Regions from separate parts of the Streptomyces sp. NPDC059679 genome, predicted to be linked through region 3. Evidence: riboswitches for the same ligand, from Rfam matches in the RefSeq annotation. Region 3 holds a riboswitch; each other region holds the start of a gene.
What was found. Region 3 has a riboswitch for cyclic di-AMP ahead of ACFV2X_RS37235 (NlpC/P60 family protein). Riboswitches for the same ligand answer to the same signal wherever they lie in the genome.

Region 1 (4,224 bases), on a different contig from region 3:
ACGCGGCGGTCTGATCATGCGCGGGCTGCGCGAACTGCCGGTGACCTGGGGCCCGATCACCTGGTAAACGCCCTTGGCGCCCGGCATATGTGACATAACGTCAACGGCGTGATCACTGCGTGACCTGGGATACATCTGCTTGTGATGATCGGATGGCGTCGCTATGTTCAACCGACGACTCAGCCGCCACACGAGAGGCAGAACGCATGCGCTCCGGGAACGGTCGACACCGCCGCCCCCGTCAGGCTCCGGCAATCGTGGTCGCAGCGGGGGTGACGGGTGCGAGCATCGCCATGCCGCTCTTCGGCGCCGTCGGCGCCCAGGCCGCGGACGCCACCCAGACCTGGGACCGCGTCGCCGAATGCGAGAGCGGCGGGATGTGGAGCGCCAACGGAGGCAATGGCTTCTATGGCGGTCTGCAGATCACCTTGGACATGTGGAGGAAGTACGGCGGCCAGCAGTACGCCCCGCGCCCCGACCTCGCCAGCCGCTCCCAGCAGATAGCCATCGCCCAGGCGATCCTCGCCGACCGCGGCCCGGACGCCTGGCCGAGCTGTGCGCTGGACGCCGGGCTCGGCGGCCTCGGCGACCTACTGGACGTGAACCCCGACGGCAAGGGCACGCCCGAGTCCAAAGAGGCGAAGGAGCCGACGGGGATCGGCGGCTCCGATACGGGTGAATCGTCCGATAACTCCAGCCGGGGCGATCAGTCGGACGGCTCTGATGGTTCCGGTGGTTCGGAAGATTCCGGCACATCCGACAAGGCCGGTAAGTCGGATCCCTCTGCCACCCCCGACGACAAGTCCGGTGAAAAGGGTGGGAAGTCCGGCGATTCCGGCGAAACGTCCCGCGACGAGGACGGCTCCGCGTCCGGTAAGGGCGACGAGCGCTCCGACCGCGACGCGAAGGGCGAGGACTCCGCCGCCTCCCCCACCGGCCGCCACCGCGGCGCGCCCGACGCCCGCGAGCAGGGCTCCGCGGGTGCGGCGGGCGACGACACCCGGTCCTCGGGCCGCCACGCCTCGCGCGACGACGCGGAGCGCACCGAGATCCCCCTTCAGCCCCTCGGTCGCGAGGACTACAGCGTGCGCGGCGGTGACGATGCGTCAGACGTCACGGACGACCAGGACGGCCAGAAGGTGGACGGAGGGGTGTCCGAGCTCTACGGGGCCGATGAATCCCTCATCGGAATCGACGTGGACCTTGTTCACCCTGGTCAGCGTCTCGATCTCAGCGCCAGGTAGCGGTAGTTCGGGGTGAATTGCCCGATCTGGCGACGGTGAGACATACATCTCGTCACATCGCCCGGCGTGCGCCTGCTGTCCGATCTTTCCGCACCCGGCCTCACCTGCGTAGATGTGGGATGGCTGGGTGCGGATACGGCCTCATTCGCTGGGATGTCGGGGTTTGAACCTCATCGGAAGGTGTGTTTAACGTCTTTCCGCTCGCCACCGCGGGCACCGTCGATCGTCACGCCGAGTCCTGCCGGCGGTCGGGGGGAAACCGACGCGTTTGCGCCGAAGGCAGGAGCGGGGGAACCAAGGTAGGCGCCGTGGCGGCCCGGAGACGGGCCCGTTCGGCTCGGGGTGAAGCCAGGGTGCGGTCAGCCGCATCCGGCCGGGCAACTCACAGTCCGAACCCGACAGCTCACCTCGTAGGCGTCGGTGAGGAACGAACATGCGTAACGACAAGGGTAAGCACCGCCGTCCCTCCAAGGTCACCCGCATCGCCGCGCTCGCCGGCGTCGCTGGTGCGGCCGTCGCCGCACCGCTCCTGGGGGCCACCTCCGCCTCGGCCGCGACCACCGCCCAGTGGGACGCGGTCGCGCAGTGCGAGTCCGGCGGCAACTGGTCGATCAACACCGGCAACGGCTTCTACGGCGGCCTCCAGTTCACCAACTCCACCTGGGCCGCGTACGGCGGCACCTCCTTCGCGGCCCGCGCCGACCTGGCCACCAAGGACCAGCAGATCCAGATAGCCGAGAAGGTCCTGGCCGGACAGGGCAAGGGCGCCTGGCCGGTGTGCGGCACGGGCCTGACCACCACCGGCACCCCGACGCCTTCCACCTCCACCACCCAGCCCTCGAAGCCGGCCGCCAAGCCCGCCCAGCCGGCCGAGACGGCCAAGCCCGCGCAGCCCGCCAAGCCGAAGGCGCAGCCCCGCGAGGAGAGCGAGCACGCCGGGCGCGGGCACGCCCGCCACGCGATCAAGAAGGGCGACGGCGAGTACAAGGTCAAGTCCGGCGACACCCTCTCCAAGATCGCCGATGCGCACCACGTCGACGGCGGCTGGAAGAAGCTCTTCGAGCTGAACAAGGACATCGTCGAGGACGCCAACCTCATCTTCCCGGGCCAGCAACTCCACCTCTCCTGACCCATCCCGCCGGGCCTCCCCCCACCCCGGCTGCCGGGCTTCCCCCCATCCCGGCACCCCGCGAAATCGGCCCCGGCCGGGTGCGCCGCCCCCCACGCGAGGCGCGCCCCGCCGGGGCTTCGTCGGGTGGGCCCTCCGGGCCCGTTAGGCTCGTGCCGCAGAGACAGACCCATATGAAGGAGATCCTCGTGTCGTCCATCGACGTCGTCGTAGCTCGCGAGATCCTCGACTCGCGAGGCAACCCCACGGTCGAGGTCGAGGTCGGCCTCGACGACGGCAGCACCGGCCGTGCCGCCGTGCCTTCCGGTGCCTCGACCGGTGCCTTCGAGGCCCTTGAGCTCCGCGACGGCGACAAGAGCCGTTACGGCGGCAAGGGCGTCGAGAAGGCCGTCCTGGCCGTCATCGAGCAGATCGGTCCGGAGCTCGTCGGCTACGACGCCACCGAGCAGCGCCTGATCGACCAGGCGATGTTCGACCTGGACGCCACCCCGGACAAGTCCTCGCTCGGCGCCAACGCGATCCTCGGTGTCTCGCTCGCGGTCGCGCACGCCGCCTCCGAGGCCTCCGACCTCCCGCTCTTCCGGTACCTGGGCGGCCCCAACGCCCACCTGCTGCCGGTCCCGATGATGAACATCCTCAACGGCGGCTCGCACGCCGACTCCAACGTGGACATCCAGGAGTTCATGATCGCGCCGATCGGCGCCGAGTCCTTCTCCGAGGCGCTGCGCTGGGGCACCGAGGTCTACCACACCCTGAAGTCCGTGCTGAAGGAGCGGGGCCTGTCCACCGGCCTCGGCGACGAGGGCGGCTTCGCCCCGAACCTGAACTCCAACCGCGACGCCCTGGACCTGATCGTCGAGGCGATCAAGAAGGCCGGTTACCAGCCGGGCCAGGACATCGCGCTGGCGCTCGACGTGGCCGCCTCCGAGTTCTACAAGGACGGCGCCTACACCTTCGAGGGCCAGACCCGCAGCGCCGCCGAGATGACCGCGTACTACGCCGAGCTGGTCGACGCGTACCCGCTGGTCTCCATCGAGGACCCGCTGAACGAGGAGGACTGGGACGGCTGGAAGACGATCACCGACCAGCTCGGTGACAAGGTCCAGCTGGTCGGCGACGACCTGTTCGTCACCAACCCGGAGCGGCTGGCCCGCGGCATCGAGAGCAACACCGCGAACGCGCTGCTGGTCAAGGTCAACCAGATCGGCTCGCTGACCGAGACCCTGGACGCCGTCGAGCTCGCCCAGCGCAACGGTTTCAAGTGCATGATGTCGCACCGCTCCGGCGAGACCGAGGACGTCACCATCGCGGACCTGGCCGTCGCCACCAACTGCGGCCAGATCAAGACCGGTGCCCCCGCCCGCTCCGAGCGCGTGGCCAAGTACAACCAGCTGCTGCGCATCGAGGAGATCCTCGACGACGCGGCGGTGTACGCGGGCCGCTCCGCCTTCCCGCGGTTCAAGGGCGCGGTCCTCAAGGGCTGAGCTCCGCCGAGCCTGACGCACGTCCCCGGCCACGGTCCCGTACCGTGGCCGGGGACGGCGTACGTAGCGAAGTCACGACCGGGGAGGCGACGTGCCGGCGGATCGGGATCGGTTCTCCACCGCGACCAGGCTCAGGGCGCTCGGCGAGCACGCCGCCGCCCGGGTCTACCGCGCCCGCATCCGACGCCGCCGCAGCCGGCTCACCGGCCGGGCCGCGCTGCTCGCCCTGGTCGTCTGCTCGCTCGTGGTGGCCCTCGCGTACCCGATGCGGCAGTACATCTCGCAGCGCTCGGACATCTCCGACCAGCGGCGCCAGGCCCAGAAGGAGCGCGAGGACGTCAAGCGGCTGCGCGAGCAGAAGGCCAGG
Region 2 (4,224 bases), on a different contig from region 3:
GCTGAATAGTCCGCCGGCATGGCCGCCTTTCTTGGTGGGGTGAATGCTGTCGTTCCACGCCGGGATTCCATCAACAGCCGGCTCCCGACGAAGCCGCGTTCGCGAGTGTCGGCGGGCACTGTACGAGATCGAGCAACCGCTGGGTCGCGACAGTGAACTCCTCACTGTCGCCCAGTTCTTCGAGCGTTGTTCCCGAGAGGTCCACCAACTCCGTCTCGACCCCCGTGGCCGCTCGCTCCATGACATCGTCCCCTCTAGACGCTCCGCGCCGGCTCAGGCGAGGCCTCTTCACATGGTGGCCCACCCGATAATGATTGCGGAAGGGCGAAAGGGGCCAGTGGGTGTCGGGCCCATCAAGATTTTGGGACACCCGGGGGCGTCAGGTGGCCGCGCTTCCCGGCCAATTCATTTCCGGCGCGTCCGGTCGGGCACGGGCGGGGGCTGCGGTTCCGCGCCCGGCCGTGGCGCTCCGGGTCAGGGCTGGGAGCCCGGCTCGAGGGCGGTGACTTCGAATACTTCACCGCAGACCTGGAGGGAGCGCGCCGACGTCTTCATGGAGCGGTAGGAGTCCGGCGGGTAGGCGCGAATTTCGGACGCGGTCCGCCAACAGGGCTTGTCGGACAGGCCTTTGTTGAGGGTGTGCAGACTCGCGTAGGCGCTGTCGCCAGGTTTCAGGACGACCGTGGGCCGCGCCGGTCCTCGGCGGGCGGCGGGGTCGCCGATAGCCGTGCCGGGGGTGTCGAGCAGGGAAACGCCCGGAAAGCCCGTCAGCGTGCAACTGGCCTCACCGGTATTGGTGAAGGCCAGGGGAACATAGACATTGCCCGCGCCGATATCCATCCGGCCGACGGACAGTTTCAGCTGATCCCGGGCGCAGATGCGGCGCGCGGCGGGCGGGGCACCGGAGGCACCCTCGGTGGCGACGGACGGCTTGGCCGCGCTCGGCGCCTTCGCGGGGGTCGAGGCCCGGCCGGAGTCATGCGCGCGCCCGCCGGGTTCGGCGGCGCCGGGCCGGCCGGCGCTCGCGGCCGAATGTGACGCACCCGCGGCGCCGGGCGGCGCGGGCGCCCCGGAGTCCTCGTCGGCGCCGCAGGCGGTGACCGCGGCCAGCGCGCCGATGACCAGTACGGATACGGATAAGACCGGCGGTCGACGCCTCGCGGGCGTCCCGCCGTACCGCTGAGCCATGGGCAACCTCCTGTGGGTCGGGCATCCGGCGGCTCGTCAGCCGCCGCGCCGAGTGCCCCGACTTTCCCCGTCCATTCCCCTTCGACTCCTCTTCCCCCGGTCGGCGTCCTTATGTCTGCGGCGGCATTAATCACATAACAGGGGTAATTCGGCATTGCGGATTCCGTGTCACAATCACCCCATCCGCAAAGTGGTGACGCGGATCACAGTTCATCATCACCGTGATCGATTTCCGGACACAGGTCCGTCGAGACCTTGTCGTGACCTAAACCATGTGTTTACTGTGCCGCACCCGGCGCATTCCATGCACGGGTCTCTCCCTCGCCGGAGCGCCGAGTCCTGCCGTGGCGGAGGAGTGACACGACGACCTGTCACGGCAGGAGCGGGGGAACCAGGTAGGCGCCGTGCCGCGCTGTGTCGGGCGGGACGGCTAGGGGTGAAGTCGCGCCACGGTGCCGGGGGCACCGGGAACGGCGCGGCCGGGCAGCTCCCGCCCGAACCCGACAGCTCACCTCGCAGGCGTCAGGAGAGGATGAGCTCAATGGCTGCACGCGGACGTCACCGACGGCCTCGGCCCCGCCGCGTCTCCCGCGCCTCGCTCGCGTTCACCGCGGGCGGCGCCGGCGTGGCACTGCCCCTCATAGGCGTCGGCCAGGCGAACGCCGCCTCCGTCGACACCTGGGACAAGGTGGCGGAGTGTGAGTCCACCGACAACTGGAGCATCAACACCGGGAACGGCTACTACGGCGGCCTCCAGTTCTCACAGTCCACCTGGCAGGCGTACGGCGGGACGTCCTTCGCTCCCCGGGCCGATCTGGCCTCCAAGGACCAGCAGATAGCCATCGCCGAGAAGGTCCTCGACGCCCAGGGCCCCGGCGCCTGGCCGGTCTGCTCGGTCAAGGCGGGGCTGACCCGCGGCGGCCGGCCCGCGGATGTCACCCCCGGCACCGCGAGCGGCCGCGCCCAGACCCAGACCGCCCCCAAGGCCGCCCCCAAAGCGACTCCGAAAGCCACCCCCAAGGCCACTCCCAAGACCGAGTCCGCTCCGGAAGCCGCGCCCAAGGCCACCACCAAGGCCGTCGACCAGAGCGCGGCAGCCACCAGACCCTCCGGCTCCTCGTACACGGTGGTCGGCGGCGACACCCTGTCCCGGATAGCCGACGCACGGGATGTGGACGGCGGCTGGCAGCGGCTCTACGAGGCCAACCGCCGCGTCATCGGCGGCGACCCGGACCTGATCTACCCCGGCCAGAAACTCGCCCTCGACACAAGCCGGTCCCCCGCCACGCAGCCGCGCCAGACCCACCCCCAACCCGAGCGCACGGACCAGGGCAAGCACCGCTCCGAACAGGCCGAACAGGCCAAGCAGCGCGCCGAGCAGGCGGCCAAGCAGCGAGTCGAGCAGGCCAACAAGGCCCGCGAGCGCGCCAAGAAGAAGTCCGGCTCGGCGGCGCACTCGTCCTCCTCGTCGGCATCCTTCACCTCGCCCGTCGCCAGCCACGCCGTCGGCACCGCCTACGGCATCTCCGGCAGCAACTGGTCCAGCGGCCACCACACCGGGGTCGACTTCCCCGTCGCCACCGGCACCCAGGTGCGCGCCGTGGGCTCGGCCGAGGTGGTCGCCGCGGGCTGGGGCGGTGCGTACGGCTACCAGGTCGTGCTGCGCCACCCCGACGGCATGTACAGCCAGTACGCGCACATGTCGGCACTGACCGTCCACGTCGGCCAGACGGTGTCCGCCGGCCAGCAGATCGGCCGGTCCGGGGCGACCGGCAACGTGACCGGACCGCATGTGCACTTCGAGGTGCGCACCGGCCCCGACTACGGCTCGGATGTCAACCCGCTCGCCTATCTCCGGTCCAAGGGCGTCCAGATCTGAGAGGTGTGTGAGCGAAGGGTGCTCTGCCGCGGCGCGGTGCCGCGGCAGACCCGCCCTACATCACCAGATGTGCCTTCGCGTGCGTGACCTCCTCGATGTCACCGCCCGCCTTCGAGATCAGCCGGTGAGCGAGGTTGTTCAGCGCACGCGCCGCCGCGATCTCCTCGCCGACCCGCGGCTGCGCCGGGTCGTCGGGATTCCGGTTGGCCCGGCCCTGTGCCAGGATCTCGGTCCCGTCGTGCATCCTCAGCCGGACGACCGCCTCGGTCAGGGGTCCGAGCTCACGGAACTCCATTTCGATGTCGCATCCCACGATCGTCTCCATCGCGGTCATCACCTCCTGCTTCATTTACCAGGATGCGCCTGACCCGGCATCCCGGTCGACCGGGAGAGCAGCTCCACGACCTCGGCGTCGCTGGTCTGGGAGAAGTCCTCGTACCATTCGCCGACCGCCGAGAACTCCGCGGGGGTGGACAGACACACCACGTCGTCCGCGTCCTGCCGCAGCGCCTCGGCCGCGTCCGGCGGCGCGACCGGGACCGCCAGCACCACCCGGGCCGCGCCCTGGGCCCGGGCGACCCGGCAGGCCGCCCGTGCCGTGGCACCGGTGGCGATCCCGTCGTCCACGACGATCACCGTCCGGCCGCCGACCGCGACCCGCGGCCGGTCGCGCCGGAACCGCCGCGCCTGCCGTGCGAGCTCCTCTTCCTCGGTTCGCTCCACCTCCTCAAGCTCCTCTTTGCGCGCCCGGCTCATCCGTACGATCGCGTCGTGCACCACCCGCACCCCGCCCTCGCCGATGGCGCCGAAGCCCAGCTCACGGTGGAAGGGGACGCCGAGCTTGCGGACGATGATCACGTCCAGGGGCGCCTTCAGCTCCCGCGCCACCTCGAAGGCCACCGGCACCCCGCCCCGCGGCAGCCCGAGCACCACGGGGTCCTCGCCGCTCAGGGGGGACAGCCGGGCCGCCAGCCGCCGCCCGGCGTCCACGCGGTCGACGAAGATCATGACTCACCCCCTACTACAGGGAGACCCCGCTCTTACGACTCCATCCGAAGTTTCCCCCGTCCGCAAACCGGCGGGGACCCGGTCGGCCGCGTCGGCGCGCGCAAGCGGGCCGGGGCGGCCCACCCTGGAAGCATGGAGAACGCCACGGA
Region 3 (4,224 bases):
CCCCACCAACAAGGGCCGTATCGCCTGTGTGGACCTCACCCGCCAGCTGAGCTGGATCCAGGACGGCTCACGGCTGAAGTTCGGCCCGGTGCCGGTGCGCACCGGCCGCGACCGGTATGAGACCCGGGGCGGGCTGAAGAAGGTCTACTGGCGGGACATCGACCACTGGTCGACGCTCTACGACGTCGCGATGCCGTACAGCCAGTTCTTCGACGGCGGCCAGGCCTTCCACTCCATCGCGGGCAGCGTGTGGTCGCCGCCGGGCTCCCACGGCTGCGTCAACATGCGCAAGGGCGACGCCAAGAAGTACTGGAGCCTGCTGCGCAACGGCGACGACGTATACGTCTACGGCCGCAAGCCCGGCACCTGAGCCGCGCAACTGCCTCCCCGGGTCTTTCGGGGCCCGGGGAGGCGGGAAAGCCGCTAGGCGGCCGGGCGGACGCTGCCGTAGATCGGCATCTCGGTGATCGGTGCCTTCTTGACCACATCGCCCGGCTTCGGGGCGTGGATCATCATTCCGTCGCCTATATAGATGCCGACATGGCTGATGTCGTCATAGAAGAAGACGAGGTCGCCCGGCTGGAGGTTGGCGGTCGACACGCGCGTGCCGACCTTCACCTGGTCCCAGGTGGTGCGCGGCAGTGAGACCCCGGCGGCCTTCCAGGCGGCCTGGGTGAGCCCCGAGCAGTCGTAGGAGTTGGGGCCGGTCGCGCCCCAGACGTACGGCTTGCCGATCTGCGCCTGGGCGAAGGCGATGGCCTTGTCGGCCTTGGTGGAGGTCGAGCTGGAGGACCCCGAGGAGCTGGAAGATCCCGAGGTCCCGGACGATCCCGAGGAACCGGAGGAGCTCGACGAGTCGGAGGAGCTCGCCTGCTCCTGCCGCCGCTTCGCCGCCTCCTCCTGCGCCCGCTTGGCCGCCGCCTCCCGCTGCTGCTGGGCCAGCTCCGCCGCCTTGCGCCGGGCCTCCTCTTCCTTCTTCTTCTCGATCGCCGCCAGCCGCGCCTTCTCCTCGACGGTCAGCTTCGACAGCAGCTCACGGGCCTGGGTGAGCTTGCCCTGGACGGTCTTCTTCCTGGTCTTCAGCTGCTGCTGCGACCGGGTCAGCGACGCCAGGCTCTCGCCGGCCTTCGTACGCTCCTTGGCGGCCTTGGCCTGCTGCGACAGGAAGTCGTCGACGGCCTGCTTCTGCTCGCCGGACAGCCGGTCCATCAGATGGGACTGGTCGAAGATGTCCCGCGGGTCCTTGGCGAACAGCAGGGTCGCGGTGCTGTTGGCCATGCCGCCGCTGCGGTACTGCGCCGCCGCATAGCTGCCAAGCTTGCGCCGTGCCTCGTTCAGCTTCTCGGTGCGCTTGGCGACGCTGTCCAGCAGCCGGTCGACCTTGGCGCGCTGCTCGCCCGTGCGCTCCTTGGCGGCGTTGTATGCCTGGGTCGCGGATTCGGCCTGGTGGTAGAGCGTGTCGACCTTCTTCTTGACCTCTTCGACCGTTGGCTTGGGCTTACCGGGCTCGGCGCTCGCCGTCTGGGAGAGGAGGGTGACGGAGGCGAGGGCGGCCGTGGTGACCCCGACGGCGGTGCGGCGGCCGGTGGCCGAGTCCAGTATTCGGGTCCGCGGCTTGCGGTGCGACGCCAAGGGAGGCGACTCCTTCCGTGGACCGCCTACCGGGTTAGCTGTCGGGTTCGGGCGTCGGAAGGTTGCCCTACGGTCCGGGCGGCGGACGGCTGGCGTCGCCGCGCTGGACCGATTCACCCCAGTGGTACGTGGGGGTCCCCGGCTCCGGCTGCCTCGCGGCGGGGCCGGACTCGGCGGAGACAGCCCGTGCCGACGTGGTCGCCGACGGGTTCCGGACCGCCTGATGGAGGACGGTAGTGGTCTTGTGGGGCTCGTGTGAAGGCTGATGTTCGAATTGTCCCGAAACCGTTTCGTGACTTCCGCGCATACGCTGTCAGTGCGGCGCCCTAGACTCGGTGAGCGATGAGCAGCCTCTTTGATGACAGCTTCCTGGCGGACCTCGGGCCCTCGGACGAGGAGCCCCCGCCGCCCGAGGACGACGGCGGGCCCGCCGCTGAGGACGTCCCGAACGACCTCTTCGACGGGAAGTTCGACGCGCCCGCCCCCAGGGAGGCGTACTACCGCGACGGCGCGGCGCGCCCCGCGGTGGATACGGCCACGCTCCTGGAGGGGATGAACGAGCAGCAGAGGGCCGCCGTGGTGCACACCGGCTCGCCGCTGCTGATCGTCGCGGGCGCCGGGTCCGGCAAGACCCGGGTGCTCACCCACCGCATCGCGTATCTGCTCGGCGCGCGCGGCGTGCACCCCGGCCAGATCCTCGCCATCACCTTCACCAACAAGGCCGCGGGCGAGATGAAGGAGCGGGTCGAGGAGCTGGTCGGCCCGCGTGCGAACGCCATGTGGGTGTCGACGTTCCACAGCGCCTGTGTGCGCATCCTGCGCCGGGAGTCCAAGAAGCTCGGCTTCACCTCCTCCTTCTCGATCTACGACGCGGCCGACTCCAAGCGGCTGATGGCGCTGGTCTGCCGGGATCTGGACCTCGACCCGAAGCGGTATCCGCCCAAGTCCTTCAGCGCCAAGGTCTCCAACCTGAAGAACGAGCTCATCGACGAGGAGACCTTCGCCGGACAGGCCTCGGACGGCTTCGAGAAGACGCTCGCCGAGGCGTATGTGATGTACCAGTCGCGGCTGCGCGAGGCCAATGCCCTCGACTTCGACGACATCATCATGACGACGGTCAATCTGCTCCAGGCATTCCCCGATGTCGCCGAGCACTACCGCCGCCGCTTCCGCCATGTCCTGGTCGACGAGTACCAGGACACCAACCACGCGCAGTACACGCTGGTGCGCGAGCTGGTGGGCCCGGGCCCGGCGACCTCCGCCGAGGGCGGCGGTGACGGCGAGGGAATCGGGGCCGCCGAGCTGTGCGTGGTGGGCGACGCCGACCAGTCGATCTACGCCTTCCGGGGCGCCACGATCCGTAACATCCTCCAGTTCGAGGAGGACTATCCGGACGCCACGACCATCCTCCTGGAGCAGAACTACCGGTCCACCCAGACGATCCTCAGCGCGGCCAACGCCGTCATCGAGCGCAATGAGAACCGGCGCCCGAAGAACCTGTGGACCGACGCCGGTGCCGGGGCGACCATCACCGGCTATGTGGCCGACACCGAGCACGACGAGGCCCAGTTCGTCGCCGACGAGATCGACCGGCTGACGGACGCGGGCGACGCCAGGTCCGGCGACGTGGCCGTCTTCTACCGGACCAACGCGCAGTCCCGTGTCTTCGAAGAGGTCTTCATCCGGGTCGGGCTGCCGTACAAGGTCGTCGGCGGTGTGCGCTTCTACGAGCGCAAGGAGGTCCGCGACGTCCTCGCGTATCTGCGGGTGCTGGCCAACCCGGAGGACACCGTCCCGCTGCGCCGGATTCTGAACGTGCCCAAGCGCGGCATCGGCGAGCGCGCCGAGGCGATGATCGACGCGCTGTCGCTGCGCGAGAAGATCACCTTCCCGCAGGCGCTGCGCCGCGTCGACGAGGCGTACGGCATGGCGGCCCGCTCGGCCAACGCGGTCAAGCGGTTCAACGTGCTGATGGAGGAGCTGCGCACGATCGCCGAGTCGGGCGCCGGACCGGCCACCGTGCTGGAGGCGGTGCTGGAGCGCACGGGCTATCTGGCGGAGCTCCAGGCGTCCACGGACCCGCAGGACGAGACCCGTATCGAAAACCTCCAGGAGCTGGCGGCCGTCGCCCTGGAGTACGAGCAGGAGCGCGGCGAGGAGAACCCGGGCACGCTCGCGGAGTTCCTGGAGCAGGTCGCGCTCGTCGCCGACTCCGACCAGATCCCCGACGACGACACCGAGGGCGCCGGGGTCATCACGCTGATGACGCTGCACACCGCCAAGGGCCTCGAGTTCCCGGTGGTCTTCCTCAGCGGCATGGAGGACGGGGTCTTCCCGCATATGCGCGCGCTCGGCCAGACGAAGGAGCTGGAGGAGGAGCGGCGGCTGGCGTACGTCGGCATCACGCGGGCGCGCGAGCGGCTGTATCTGACCCGGTCGACGATGCGCAGCGCCTGGGGCCAGCCCGCGTACAACCCGCCGTCCCGCTTCCTGGAGGAGATCCCGGACCAGTACATGCGCTGGCAGCGGACCGGGCCCTCCACCCCGTCGGCGTCGATGGGCGCGGTCGGGGCCGGCGGTGCCGTCTCGGGG
Region 4 (4,224 bases), on a different contig from region 3:
GGAAAGTCCATAATCGGACCTGTACGGGCATGGCCGGGCCTACTCGGACACCGTTCCGGACAGACCCAGACACGCACGCCCGTATGATATTGGTCTAGACAACGGCAACCCCGCACCTGAAGGGCAACACCATGGCTGAGCGCCGCGTCAACATCGGCTGGGCCGAGGGCCTGCACGCCCGCCCCGCGTCGATCTTCGTCCGGGCGGCCACCGCCGCCGGCGTCCCCATCACGATCGCCAAGGCGGACGGCACCCCGGTCAACGCCGCTTCCATGCTCGCCGTGCTCGGCCTGGGCGCCCAGGGCGGCGAGGAGGTCGTCCTGGCCTCCGCGTCGGACGACGCGGAGGTCGCGCTCGACCGCCTGGCCAAGCTGGTCGCGGAGGGGCTGGAGGAGCTTCCGGAGACCGTCTGACTGGCTCCGCCCAATAAATTCACACGGCGCGGCCGCGGTGACCCATGACAGGGGACCGCGGCCGCACTGTTTATCCAACGCGATACGAAAACGAATACCGGGCTACGCAATACGGGAACGCGAAATACGCGGCCGCGGAAATCCACGGCCGCGACACACCGGCGGCAATTCTTAGAAGTTGTATACGGGGCCGCTGTTAATTCCGGACGCCCGCCGTGTTTACGGAATGTTTCGAACTCCTCACACGGACGGGGCGACGCAGCCGGTATTCCGACATCGAGCGCTCGGCATGCGCCGCGGCCAGCGCCCGCGCGCGGTCGGCGTCGCCGCGCGCCACCGCGTCGACCAGCGCGCCGTGCTCGTCCCAGGACGCCACGGCCCGCAGCGAGAAGTCGGAGCGCAGGGTGGTGCCCGGGGCGGACGGCCCCGGCCTGTGGGCCGGTTCCACCGCATACACCCAGGCGATCTTGCGCCTCAGCTGCACCAGCAGCCCGGCCAGACTCGGGCTGCCGGATGCCTGGGCCAACGTCTCGTGGAACCAGTCGCCGAGCGGCCTCAGCTCACCCAACTGCCCGCGCCGGGCCCGCTCCTGGCCGAGCCTGACCAGGCCGCGCAACACCTTCAGATGCGCCTCGCTGCGCCGCTGGGCGGCCCGGGCGGCCCCCAGGGGCTCCAGCAGCGCGCGGATGTCCAGCAGGTCGGCGGCCTCCCGCTCGGACGGCTCCGCGACGCATGCTCCCGCGTGTCTGCGGGTGGTCACAAAGCCTTCCGACTCCAGGGTGCGCAGCGCCTCGCGCACGGGCACGCGCGAGACGCCGTAGCGCCGGGCGAGGAATTCCTCGATCAGCCGGCTGCCGGGCGCGAAGGTGCCGGAGACGATGTCGTCGCGGATCGCCGTACACACCGCGTGCGCCGAAATCCGGCGACCGCCCGGCATCTCGGTCGTATCGCCGCTCACTTCCGGTCCCGCATTGTTGAACCTCCGCCTTAATCTCCGCGAAACGCAGCCGATTGACGCGTGTTCAACGACTCTATTCTAAACAGCTGGAATTTCCGATGGGCGCGGAGATTTCATGGATATTTTTGGCCAGGCGGCCGGGCGGCCGGGCAGCCAGATGGCCCGGACGGCCATGCGAGTACGCCGAAGGCCCCGGTCCGCGGGACCGGGGCCTTGGGGACCGGGTTCAGGGGCAGGTGTGCGGCGGCGTGGTCAGAGGTTCACGCCGTGCGAGCGCAGGTAGGCGACGGGGTCGATGTCCGAGCCGTAGTCGGGGCTGGTGCGGGCCTCGAAGTGCAGATGCGGGCCGGTGACGTTGCCCGTGGCGCCGGACAGGCCGATCTGCTGGCCGGGGGTGACCGTCTGGCCGACGGAGACGCCGATGGACGACAGGTGGCCGTACTGGGTGTAGGTGCCGTCGTTCATCTTGATCACGATGTTGTTGCCGTACGCGCCGCCCCAGCCGGCCTCGACGACGGTGCCGGAGCCGACGGAGTGCACCGAGGTGCCGGACGAGGCGTGGAAGTCCACCCCGGTGTGGCTGCCGGACGACCACAGGCCGCTGGACGCCTGGTAGCCGGTGGAGAGATACGAGCCGGTGATCGGCGACACGAACGTGTTCAACCGCTTGCGCTCCGCCTCGCGCGCCGCGCGCTCCTTGGCCTCGCGCTCCTGCTTGGCCTTCTTCGCGGCCGCCTCGGCCTTGCGCTTCGCCTCGGCCGCCTGACGCGCGGCCTCCTTGCGGGCCTGGGCCTCGGCCTGCGCCTTGGCGGCGGCCTCCTCGGCGGCGCTCTGCTGGCTCTCCGCCTGGGCCTGGACCTGGTCGGCGAGCTGGTCGTCCATGGCGACCGCCTGGCGCAGCCCGGTGTCCTCAAAGCCGCGCGGGTCGTCCGACGCCGCGAGGGCGGGGGCGGCGAAGCCGGCGACCACACCGGAGGCGGCCAGCGTGGCTATGCCCGCGAGGTTGGCGTTGGAACGAGTGGTGCGGGGGGCCCGGGTGGGGCGGCGGTGCTTCCCGGCGGTACGGGTGAACGCCATGGTCCGGCGCACTCCTTTCCTTCCTCTCGCCTACCGGGTTAGCTGACGGGTTCGGAGCAGGAAGGTCTCCTACGGGCCCCTCCCCCACGCGGGGAAGGCGTCCGATTCACCCCTGGGAATCACCCGTCCGGCGCCGCGGGCGGCGACGGGCGAGGTTGGTTCCCCGGCTCCCCTGGCTCGCGCCGTACGGGGACTCGGCGATGGTTGCCCGTGCCGCGGATGCGGCGTGTCTCGGGCGGACAACCGAACTGACGCTAAGCGTGATCGCATTCGTTCACCAAACGGTTCCGCTTTTTTGTTGGTTTCCCCACAGACACGATCACCCAGACAAGCAATCTCTGCCACAAAGCGGACGAAACGATCGAGGAAACGACCGACAAAAGGAGACCCGGGCGCCTGAGGCGGCGCCAGGGTCCTTGCGGCGACGGCCCGTTGCTCCCTGGTCGGGTCGGCCCGTCGACCTGTCGATCTGTCAGTTTCTCGGTCTGTTGGCCCGTCAGCCCTGGATGACGCGCACCTCGCCGATGCCGAGCGCCTTGACCGGCTCCTCGATCTGCGAGGCGTCACCGACGAGCACCGTGACCAGCCGGTCGGTCGGGAAGGCGCTCACCACCGCGGCGGTCGCCTCCACCGTGCCGGTCTCCGCGAGGCGCGCGTACAACTGCGCCTGGAAGTCGTCCGGCAGATGCTGCTCGACCTGGTCGGCGAGCGTGCCCGCGACGGCGGCCGCCGTCTCGTACTTCAGCGGGGCCACCCCGACCAGGTTCTGCACGGCGACATCGCGCTCGGCGTCCGTCAGGCCCTCCTCCTTCAGCGTGCCCAGTACCTTCCACAGGTCCTCCAGGGCGGGGCCGGTGACCTCGGTGGCCACCGAGCCGCTGATGGCCAGCATCGCGGCGCCCGTGGCCCCTCCGGAGGCGTCCGGAGCCGCGGAGCGGAGCACCTGGCCGAAGGCGCGCACGCCGTACGTGTAACCCTTCTCCTCGCGCAGCACGCGGTCGAGCCGGGAGGTGAGGGTGCCGCCCAGGCAGTAGGTGCCCAGCACCTGGGCGGGCCAGACCCGGTCGTGGCGGTCGGCGCCGATCCGCCCGATGAGCAGCTGGGTCTGCACCGCGCCCGGCCGGTCGACGATGATCACGCGGCCGGTGTCGTCGGCGGTGATCGGCGGCATGGGGCGGGACTCGGCGGCCCCGCCCGTCCAGGCGCCGAGGGATTCGGCCAGCGCCTTGTCGAGGTCGACACCGGCCAGGTCGCCGACGACCACGGCGGTCGAGGTGGACGGGCGGACATGCGTCTCGTAGAAGGCCCGCACGGCCGCGGCGTCGATGCCCTCGACGGTCTCCTGGGTGCCCTGGCGCGGCCGGGACATCCGGGCCTCGGCCGGGAACAGCTCCTTGGCCAGCGCCATCGAGGCGCGCCGCGCCGGGTTGGCCAACTCGTGCGGGATCTCGTCCAGGCGGTTGCGGACCAGCCGCTCGACCTCGCCCTCGGGGAAGGCGGGCGCGCGCAGCGCGTCGGCCAGCAGGCCGAGCGCCTTGGGCAGCCGGGAGACGGGGACCTCCAGGGACACCCGGACGCCGGGGTGGTCGGCGTGGGCGTCCAGAGTGGCGCCGCAGCGCTCCAGCTCGGCGGCGAACTCCTCGGCGGTGTGCTTGTCGGTGCCCTCGGACAGGGCGCGGGCCATGATCGTGGCGATGCCGTCGAGCCCGGCCGGCTCGGCGTCCAGCGGGGCGGCGAGGTTGATCTCCACGGCGACGACCTGCTGGCCGGGGCGGT

Region 1: it holds a riboswitch for cyclic di-AMP, as region 3 does, so the genes downstream of both, ACFV2X_RS24150 (transglycosylase family protein) here and ACFV2X_RS37235 (NlpC/P60 family protein) in region 3, are expected to answer to the same signal.
Region 2: it holds a riboswitch for cyclic di-AMP, as region 3 does, so the genes downstream of both, ACFV2X_RS08540 (transglycosylase family protein) here and ACFV2X_RS37235 (NlpC/P60 family protein) in region 3, are expected to answer to the same signal.
Region 4: it holds a riboswitch for cyclic di-AMP, as region 3 does, so the genes downstream of both, ACFV2X_RS48745 (M23 family metallopeptidase) here and ACFV2X_RS37235 (NlpC/P60 family protein) in region 3, are expected to answer to the same signal.

The regions. Positions count from the first base shown of each region.
Region 1 covers NZ_JBHWES010000023.1:41,227-45,450, forward strand. Annotated here, with positions in the region: gene ACFV2X_RS24140 (cytochrome P450) at 1-67, shown strand, start outside; gene ACFV2X_RS24145 (transglycosylase family protein) at 258-1,244, shown strand; cyclic di-AMP (ydaO/yuaA leader) riboswitch at 1,506-1,676, shown strand; gene ACFV2X_RS24150 (transglycosylase family protein) at 1,678-2,373, shown strand; gene eno (phosphopyruvate hydratase) at 2,562-3,857, shown strand; gene ACFV2X_RS24160 (septum formation initiator family protein) at 3,949-4,224, shown strand, end outside.
Region 2 covers NZ_JBHWES010000005.1:119,170-123,393, reverse strand. Annotated here, with positions in the region: gene ACFV2X_RS08545 (DUF4232 domain-containing protein) at 475-1,188, opposite strand; cyclic di-AMP (ydaO/yuaA leader) riboswitch at 1,543-1,724, shown strand; gene ACFV2X_RS08540 (transglycosylase family protein) at 1,730-3,067, shown strand; gene ACFV2X_RS08535 (dsRBD fold-containing protein) at 3,123-3,392, opposite strand; partial or broken gene ACFV2X_RS08530 (phosphoribosyltransferase) at 3,434-4,075, opposite strand; gene ACFV2X_RS08525 (hypothetical protein) at 4,208-4,224, shown strand, end outside.
Region 3 covers NZ_JBHWES010000048.1:51,900-56,123, reverse strand. Annotated here, with positions in the region: gene ACFV2X_RS37240 (L,D-transpeptidase) at 1-370, shown strand, start outside; gene ACFV2X_RS37235 (NlpC/P60 family protein) at 424-1,632, opposite strand; cyclic di-AMP (ydaO/yuaA leader) riboswitch at 1,640-1,818, opposite strand; gene pcrA (DNA helicase PcrA) at 1,975-4,224, shown strand, end outside.
Region 4 covers NZ_JBHWES010000085.1:4,245-8,468, reverse strand. Annotated here, with positions in the region: gene ACFV2X_RS48755 (HPr family phosphocarrier protein) at 132-413, shown strand; gene ACFV2X_RS48750 (GntR family transcriptional regulator) at 610-1,350, opposite strand; gene ACFV2X_RS48745 (M23 family metallopeptidase) at 1,624-2,448, opposite strand; cyclic di-AMP (ydaO/yuaA leader) riboswitch at 2,461-2,658, opposite strand; gene ACFV2X_RS48740 (M16 family metallopeptidase) at 2,945-4,224, opposite strand, start outside.